Paraneptunicella aestuarii: one gene and its partners. The protein of the gene in region 3 interacts with the protein of the main gene of each other region in a pairwise test. Links are inferred from orthologs where the notes say so. Each region holds a gene or a part of one and is shown on either strand. Other genes may lie near its edges. The genes, in order: KIH87_RS02455, groL and grpE.

Region 1 (2,974 bases), 810 kb from region 3 along the record:
GCAGCAACAATTTCTGCCTCAATATCAAGCAGCTCTGACAACCGAGCCTGAATCACATCCTCAGCAAAATAGTCGCCCGCCAAATCCACAAACAACGTATGATGCTTGGCTTCTGATTGGGTAATTTCCTGATAGAAGTCTTTCATTTTTCCAACCGGCAGCGCTTCCGCGACCAAACCAAAACGTTCACAACCTCGTGCTTCGACGATGCCACCGACCAATAACCGATCCAGCAGGTAGACATCGCTCCCCTTACGAAAGGACTTACGAAACTCGTTTACATAAGGGTCTTTGGTATCGGCTCCCGGCGTTAGCCCACGTTGATATAGCAACTTCACTACTTTTCTAAAATGTGTCATTTCCTCAATTGACAGGTCAATCATGGCTTTTACCAAACGCTCTTTGTCCGGGTAATGAGACAACATGGACATCGCCATGCCCGAGGCTTTTTTCTCTGCTGCCGCATGGTCGATCAGGAATGTATCGAAATCATCCATAACCGCCTCTGTCCATTGTGCAGGTGTTTTAAATCGTAATTCCAAAACAATGTCTTTAATTGCTGAGTGAATGCCGCGCATTATACCCATGGAAGCTACCAGCAGCCAACGCATGTTCAAACCTTCATTTCCTCTGGGAGTGAGTGTGATGACAATTCAATAATTAACCTTAATAAAATCAGGATTAAACGATTTATAAGAAAGCATACCTTTCGGTGTAATCTGGACTTAACAAGGGACTAAAATCTGTGCTAGGGTGGCGAAAACAGGCTGAATAATAACAATAACCTGATGCGCAAACTTGGTCCTGGATTTCTTATAACGGCCGCTTTCATTGGCCCCGGTACAGTCACCACAGCAACAATGGCAGGAGCCCAATTCGGTTACACTCTGGTTTGGGTGGTCTGCTTCTCAGTCATTGCGACTATGATTTTGCAGGAAATGGCCGCTCGATTAGGCATTGTGACCCAAAAAGGTCTAGCTGAAGCCATGAGACTGAGCATTGATAATATCGTCTTGCGCAGCTTGGCTCTGCTACTGGTCATTTGTGCTATTGGTGTTGGAAATACAGCGTATCAGGCTGGTAACTTCACAGGCGCGGCGCTTGGTTTACAGAGCATTCTGGGCGGTGAAATCACCCAATGGGTTCTGGTTATTGCCGCATTTTCAGCGGCCTTGTTAGCAACCGGGATCTATGCCGTTATCCGCATGGTGTTAACCCTGTTGGTATTCATTATGAGTGCCGTATTTATTGTTACCATGTGGATATCCAATCCCGATTTCAGTGCCATCTTTGAAGGTGTACTATCGCCCTCTATTCCCGAAGGTGGCTTGCTTACAACCATTGCTCTGATTGGCACGACAATTGTGCCCTATAACCTTTTCCTGCATGCAAGTCTTGCCAAGCACAACATCGCCAACCGTACCGAAAACAACCAGACCATGTATGTGTTTAACAACGACATGACCAGTGCTCGCACCGACAGCGGTATCGCCATTGGGCTTGGCGGGCTTATTACACTGGCAATTGTATGCACTTCCGCAGCCAGCTTTTTCGCTCATGGAGTTACTGCAACCTCGGAAAATCTGGCTTTGCAACTTGAACCTTTACTTGGTGAACATGCCAAATTGTTCTTTGCAGCAGGTTTACTCAGTGCTGGCGTAACCAGTGCAGTTACGGCTCCATTGGCCGCGGCCTATACCATCTGCGGTGTTTTTGGCTGGTCGGTATCGCCCAAAGCCATCGCTTTCAGAATTGTCTGGTTTTTAGTGCTCGCCATTGGCGCAGCTGTTTGTTTTACTGGCATCAAGCCATTAAATGCCATTTTGTTTGCTCAAGCCAGCAATGGCTTGCTGCTTCCTATCATTGCAGGATTTTTGCTTTGGGTAATGAATAGACGAGACATTCTGGGGGACTATACCAATGGCCCTATCAGCAACACCTTTGGTGGCGCAATCGTGGTTTTGGTTTCCGCACTGGGTATTTACAAATTAGTCAGTATCTTTTAAGTAAACGATGGGTTTCGCGTAGAGGTTATGGTGAAAACTGTATATAATCCGCGACTCTTTCATCGTTGAACCTAATTAACCTCTGATCATTATAAATACATGAGAAATATCATTGGCTCGATATCCTTTTTGGGATATGTCATTAACACCCTAATCTGGTTTGTTCCCATTTTTATTTTTTCACTGATGAAATTATTGCCGATCCCTCCCTGGCAAAAATTACTTTCCTATCTTCTGGACAGCTGTGCCACCTCTTGGGTAACAGTGAATAGCTGGAATCAAGCGCTAACAAGCAATACAAAATGGGAAGTAGAAGGACTGGAATCTCTCACTCCCAAAGATTGGTATCTGGTGATCGCCAATCACCGTTCATGGGTAGATATTCTGGTATTGCAGCGCGTATTAAATCGCAAGATCCCATTCTTGAAATTCTTTCTCAAGAAAGAACTCATTTGGGTTCCGGTTCTTGGTTTAGCTTGGTGGGCGCTCGACTTCCCATTTATGCAGCGCTATAAAAAATCCTTCCTGGCAAAGAACCCGCATTTGAAAGGCAAAGATCTGGAAACAACGCGTAAAGCCTGTGAGAAGTTTCGCTTTAAGCCTGTCAGCGTGATGAACTTTGTTGAAGGCACTCGATTTACCGAAGCCAAGCATCAACGCCAAAAATCACCATTCAAGCACTTGCTCAAGCCCAAAGCTGGCGGCATTGCTTTTGTACTGGAAGCCATGCAGAGCAATTTGCACAAGCTGGTTGATGTCACCATCTTTTATCCCGATGGCACACCCACCTTCTGGGAATTCGTTAGCGGCAGCGTGAAACGTATTCAGGTTAAAGTGAAGGTAATGCCACTCAATGAATTACGCGAATCAGGCGTTATTGGTCAGGATTATTTTAATAATAAAGATGAAAGAGTCGTATTTCAGCGTTGGTTAAACGAAGTTTGGCAGCAAAAAGACAATACTATTAA
Region 2 (3,160 bases), 2.9 Mb from region 3 along the record:
TGAATCCCTATCCAGCTCATTACAAACTGGCATTCGCTTTTTCCAATATCCTTTACCCGCTTATCCAACAGTTTGCCTTACGGTTCACCTGCCTGACATTCTCAAAGAGAAGTCGGGCGGATAGTCGGGCTTACCGAGTTCCACTTTGATGACAAAGTTGGGTTAGGTTCTACCTATTCACCGATGGCTGAATGTCAGCGTATTCCCAGATGTAAAAGGAATAACCAGCCACATACCTTTTGGTCTAAGCGTAACAAAGACATTTCGCTTATTGCGGTTGACGGTGTTTATCAGTAGTTCACTTACGTTAACCATACCAACTAGCCTAGCCCCGTATCGGTTTGCCTTTAACCAATACATTAACCACCTCACGGTGAATTAATCCGCAGATGCAGAGGTACATTGTTGGGTAGCTTCGCACGAACGGATCACTCCAGACGCACTAACCCTAGGCTACTGTTAGCTGAATAACAGGTCTGATCGTTGACGAATACGTCAGACAATCATCAAAGCAGCTTCTATCGCTGCGCTATTTGACATATTCCAGAGGACATAACCATCAAAGACAGCATTGCCATGGATACTTTGAAGTATGCAGATATAAATCTGATTATTTAGAAGGCTAGGTCAGCTATTAAAGTCATAATCCTTATGACCATTAACTCGAACGTTCACATTAGATGTGTTGACCTTCAACGTTCTTAAGGGGCTCAGCTAATGCTGAGTAAAGGTGGCTGAGGGTATCGTCTACCACTCAGCCCAAGGGAACGTAACTCTATATTTCTATTGAAATCATAAAGTTACGTTAGCGCGGTGCGACTCTCGTCGCACTACATCATACCGCCCATACCGCCCATGCCGCCCATGCCACCCATGTCAGGCATTGAGCCACCGTCTTTCTTCGGTGCATCAGCAATCATGGCTTCGGTGGTGATCATCAAGCTGGCAATAGACGCTGCGAATTGCAATGCAGAGCGCGTTACTTTAGTTGGGTCAAGGATACCCATTTCCAACATGTCGCCGTAGGTGTCGTTACCTGCGTTGTAACCGTAGTTGCCGTCGTGAGCTTTAACATTGTTGGTAACAACCGAGCCTTCTGCGCCCGCATTTTGTGCGATTTGACGTAGAGGAGCTTCCATTGCACGAAGTGCCAATTTCACGCCGTGAGTTTGGTCTTCATTGTCGCCTTGTAGGTCTGCCAATTTAGCAGCACAACGTACCAAAGCAACACCGCCACCAGGTACTACGCCTTCTTCAACCGCTGCGCGAGTTGCGTGAAGCGCGTCTTCTACGCGGTCTTTCTTCTCTTTCATTTCAACTTCAGTGGCTGCGCCAACTTTGATAACTGCTACGCCGCCAGACAATTTAGCCAAACGCTCTTGCAGTTTTTCTTTGTCGTAGTCAGAAGTTGATTCTTCGATTTGTTGACGAATTTGAGCGCAACGACCCTGGATTGCGTCTTGGTCGCCCGCGCCATCAACAACCGTTGTGTTGTCTTTATTGATAACTACGCGTTTTGCTGTACCCAAATCTTCTAACTGGATTTTTTCCAGTTCCATACCGATTTCTTCAGAAACAACAGTACCGCCAGTCAACGTTGCGATGTCTTGTAACATGGCTTTACGACGGTCGCCGAAACCAGGTGCTTTGACGCCCGCTACTTTTACGATGCCGCGCATGTTGTTTACAACCAATGTTGCCAATGCTTCGCCTTCTACGTCTTCAGCGATGATCAACAGAGGCTTGGATGCTTTTGCAACAGCTTCCAAAGTAGGTAGCAATTCGCGAATGTTAGAAACTTTTTTGTCAACCAGCAGGATGTATGGGTTGTCTAGTTCAACAGTGCCATTTTCCTGATTGTTGATGAAGTAAGGAGACAGGTAACCACGGTCGAACTGCATACCTTCTACAACGTCCAGTTCGTTTTCCAGAGCCTGGCCTTCTTCTACAGTGATAACACCTTCTTGACCTACTTTGTCCATTGCTTCTGCAATGATGTTACCGATTTCTTCGTCAGCATTAGCAGAGATAGTACCTACCTGAGCGATAGATTTGCTGTCTTTACATTCGGTAGAAAGGGCTTTTAGTTGCTCAACAGCAGCGGCTACCGCTTTGTCGATACCGCGTTTCAGATCCATTGGGTTCATGCCCGCTGCAACTGATTTCAAACCTTCGGTTACGATAGCTTGCGCTAATACGGTTGCAGTAGTTGTACCGTCACCTGCTTCGTCGTTTGCTTTAGACGCTACTTCTTTCACCATTTGAGCGCCCATGTTTTCAAACTTGTCTTCAAGTTCGATTTCTTTGGCTACAGATACACCGTCTTTAGTGATTGTAGGAGCGCCGAAAGATTTGTCTAAAACTACGTTACGGCCTTTAGGACCCAAAGTAACTCTTACTGCGTTAGCAAGGATGTTTACGCCGTTAAGCATTTTTGCACGAGCGTCGTCGGAAAAACGGACTTCTTTTGCTGCCATTGTTTATTTTCCTCTCAAAATTCTTTTAAAACTGAAAAAACGGTTTGATGATGTCTATTTAGCGATTATTCAACGATGGCCAAAATATCGTTTTCGCTCATGATAAGCACTTCTTCACCATCAAGCTTTTCGGTTTTCACACCGTAACCATCATTAAAAACAACGATATCGCCAACTTTTACATCTAGGGCACGAACTTCACCGTTTTCTAAAATACGACCATTACCAACAGCAACAACTTTACCGCGAGTTGATTTTTCGGCGGCAGAGCCTGTTAGTACAATACCACCAGCAGATTTGCTTTCTTGCTCTTGGCGTTTAACGATTACGCGATCGTGTAAAGGACGAATTGCCATCTTTTCAATCTCCTGAAATATGCAAGATTAGATTTAATTTTGTTCCTTATGGAACTCAATAAAACATTCGAGTAGACCGTATGATCTACTCCGTTGAATTTGTTGCCAGCGTAAATGGGGGTGGCAGCAATGATCTCAAGGATCTTTTTTAAAAAAATTTGTATTTTTTTTCATTGTTCGGCGAAAGCGGTGATTTCTGGTTAATAAAATGCTCTATTTGACGTTTAAGCCAGAGATTCCGAAATGAATTTGGAATGACACCAATGCATTCTGGATGCCGCATCGTTGTGCGGCATTGTTGTGCGGCATGACGGCGATATTAAGGAT
Region 3 (2,945 bases):
CGAGGCTCTTTACCAAAGAATTCAGTTACATACTTCTGAACCAAAGGCATACGTGTTTGACCGCCAACCAGAATGATGTCGTGAATGTCGTTTACCGACAAACCTGCATCAGAAAGCGCTTGTTTAACCGGATTCAAAGAATCCTTAACCATATCTTCGACCAGTGATTCCAACTTGGCACGAGTCACTTTAATAGTTAAATGCTTAGGACCTGACGCATCAGCAGTGATGTACGGCAAGTTCACTTCTGTTTGTTGCGCAGAAGACAATTCGATCTTGGCTTTTTCAGCCGCTTCTTTCAAACGCTGCATGGCCAAAGGATCTTTGCGTAAATCAACGCCTTGATCTTTCTTGAATTCATCAACCAGGTAGTTGATAACACGGTTATCGAAGTCTTCACCACCCAAGTGAGTGTCACCATTAGTGGCCAATACTTCAAACGTGTGCTCACCTTCAACTTCATCAATTTCAATGATTGAAATATCGAATGTACCACCACCCAAGTCGTAAACAGCAACAACATTGTCACCTTTCTTCTTGTCCATACCGTATGCTAACGCAGCAGCAGTCGGTTCGTTGATGATACGTTTAACTTCAAGACCAGCAATACGACCCGCGTCTTTAGTGGCTTGACGTTGAGAGTCGTTAAAGTACGCAGGTACAGTAATAACGGCTTGAGTAACCGGCTCACCAAGATAGTCTTCTGCTGTCTTTTTCATCTTTTTCAAGACTTCAGCAGAAATCTGTGGCGGAGCCATTTTCTCGCCTTTCGCTTCAACCCAGGCATCACCATTGTCGGCTTTAACCAGTTTGAAAGGCATAATGTCGATGTCGCGTTGAACTTCTTTATCTTCCCAACGACGACCAATTAAACGCTTGATTGCGTAAAGTGTATTTTTAGGGTTTGTGACCGCTTGACGCTTCGCAGGCTGACCTACCAAGGTCTCACCGTCGTCAGTGTAAGCAATAATAGAAGGCGTTGTACGATCGCCTTCGGCATTTTCAATTACTTTAGGCTTATCGCCATCTAATACAGCAACACAGGAGTTAGTGGTTCCCAAGTCGATACCAATGATTCTACCCATCAGATTTCTCCAACTACAAATTCTTTAAAACTGTATTTTTAGTGGGGTTATTTGATTTTTTTTCAATGTTTAACATGAAAAAAAACCACAAAAAATCCCAAATGCTAAACTTCTACATCCACATTATTTTCGTCATTTCCGGCTACTGCACGAGATACAACAACCATCGCTGGACGTAGCAATCTGCCGTTAATGAGATACCCTTTTTGCATCACAGCCATTACCGTGTTTGGTGCGAAATCTGCCGATTCCTGCATAGCCATGGCTTGATGCTGTTCTGGATTAAATGCCTGACCTTGTGGGTCAACAACTTCCAATCCAAATTTTTCAATCGTACTAATAAAGGATTTATGAGTAATCTCTACGCCTTCCATCACAGCCTTTAATGCTTCATTGGCAGGATCAGCAGACAGTAAAGCTCGCTCCAAATTATCCGCAACAGGTAACAACTCACCCGCGAAGCGTTCCAGTGCAAACTTATGCGCCTTTTCCACTTCAGCGCTTGCACGACGACGAGCATTTTCAGCTTCAGCAGCAGCCCGCAATACTGAATCTTTCTGTTCAGCAATCGTTGCCTCGGCCTTCGCCAGAGCAGCCTCTAATTCCTGAATACGAGCTTCATCAACGGTCATACCTGCTGTTGAATCAGTCTCAGACGCTTGCTCACCTTGAGTCTGAGCGTCGACTTCTTGAACCATCTCTTCGTTTTGTGCTTCATTACTCATGTATACACTTCCCAAATTTGTAAGCAAAAATTGAATTGCGGCTATTAATGGGGTTACTTTGAGTTGATTCAAGGCGTTTTTTTAAGACAAATTCACTTTTTTACCATTAAGCTTGAATTCGTTAGCTTACAGCGTCCTTTTTAAGCAATGTAAGAATAAGAAATACTTCTCTAATTAGAACGAATATCTCTGACATGAAAGATTTAAAGCTTGGATTTCCCGCTTATTTTGCTCTAGTCTAGGGACAGTTTATTTTCAGGTCGTACTTTTAAAGTCAGTATGGGCACCCCAAAACGCAATTTTGAAACCGTCGGTCTAATAGGCAAACCCAATCATCACGGCGCAAACGAGAGCTTAAACGCCCTCATGCACTATTTGAAAAAAAGGGGATGCAAGGTACTCGTTGAAGAACGAGTAGCTAATGAACTGAACTGCCCTTCGGTGGAAGTTCATGACATGGTGTCAATTGGCAAACAGGTGGAACTTGCTATTGTTGTGGGTGGTGATGGCAATATGCTGGGCGCAGCCCGGGTACTGTCTCGTTTCAATGTTGGCGTTGTCGGCGTTAACAGAGGCAACCTTGGTTTTCTTACCGACATCCACCCTGATGAAATCGAAACGCAACTGGACTACATATTTAATGGTGAATACACCGTTGAACAGCGCTTTTTACTGGAAGTAGAAGTCCATCGCCACGGCGTACTGAAAAGCAGCAATGCAGCTATTAACGAAGCGGTTCTGCACCATACCAAAGTGGCTCATATGATGGAGTTTGAACTCTATGTCGATGACGACTTTGTTTTCACCCAACGTTCTGATGGTTTAATTGTGGCTACGCCGACAGGTTCAACAGCCTACTCTCTTTCTGGCGGCGGCCCAATTCTGACACCGAATCTGGATGCACTTGCCATAGTGCCAATGTTCCCGCACACATTGAGCAATCGCCCAATAGTGGTAGATGCCAATAGCGAAGTGAAACTCAAAGTATCCGCCGACAACACCGAGAATCAACAAGTCAGTTGTGACGGTCACATAGTGCTGTCAGTGATGCCTGGTGACGAAATCCACATTCGCAAAAATCCAGACAAACTCAGTTTGATCCACCCCAAAGATTACAGTTATTTCAATGTGTTAC

What was found.
Region 1: the proteins of grpE (region 3) and KIH87_RS02455 interact in binary tests that used the Escherichia coli proteins (3 or more experiments, as listed by UniProt). The link is inferred for Paraneptunicella aestuarii from one-to-one orthologs.
Region 2: the proteins of grpE (region 3) and groL interact in binary tests that used the Escherichia coli proteins (3 or more experiments, as listed by UniProt). The link is inferred for Paraneptunicella aestuarii from one-to-one orthologs.

The regions. Positions count from the first base shown.
Region 1 is NZ_CP074570.1:579,016-581,989, reverse strand. What follows is about bases 86-2,897. They hold KIH87_RS02455 (Nramp family divalent metal transporter), read left to right. Parts: upstream 86-788; coding sequence 789-2,006; downstream 2,007-2,897. Other genes in these bases: KIH87_RS02450 (acyltransferase), read left to right, coding at 2,106-2,897; KIH87_RS02460 (tRNA-(ms[2]io[6]A)-hydroxylase), read right to left, coding at 86-578. Outside these bases: more of KIH87_RS02460, read right to left, coding at 1-85; more of KIH87_RS02450, read left to right, coding at 2,898-2,974. UniProt on the Escherichia coli protein: H(+)-stimulated, divalent metal cation uptake system. Involved in manganese and iron uptake. Can also transport cadmium, cobalt, zinc and to a lesser extent nickel and copper. Involved in response to reactive oxygen.
Region 2 is NZ_CP074570.1:4,320,729-4,323,888, reverse strand. What follows is about bases 155-3,152. They hold groL (chaperonin GroEL), read right to left. Parts: upstream 2,478-3,152; coding sequence 831-2,477; downstream 155-830. Other genes in these bases: KIH87_RS16845 (co-chaperone GroES), read right to left, coding at 2,543-2,833.
Region 3 is NZ_CP074570.1:1,384,491-1,387,435, reverse strand. The notes cover bases 1-2,783. They hold grpE (nucleotide exchange factor GrpE), read right to left. Parts: upstream 1,811-2,783; coding sequence 1,190-1,810; downstream 1-1,189. Other genes in these bases: nadK (NAD(+) kinase), read left to right, coding at 2,090-2,783; dnaK (molecular chaperone DnaK), read right to left, coding at 1-1,085. In the rest of the region: more of nadK, read left to right, coding at 2,784-2,945. UniProt on the Escherichia coli protein: Participates actively in the response to hyperosmotic and heat shock by preventing the aggregation of stress-denatured proteins, in association with DnaK and GrpE. It is the nucleotide exchange factor for DnaK and may function as a thermosensor.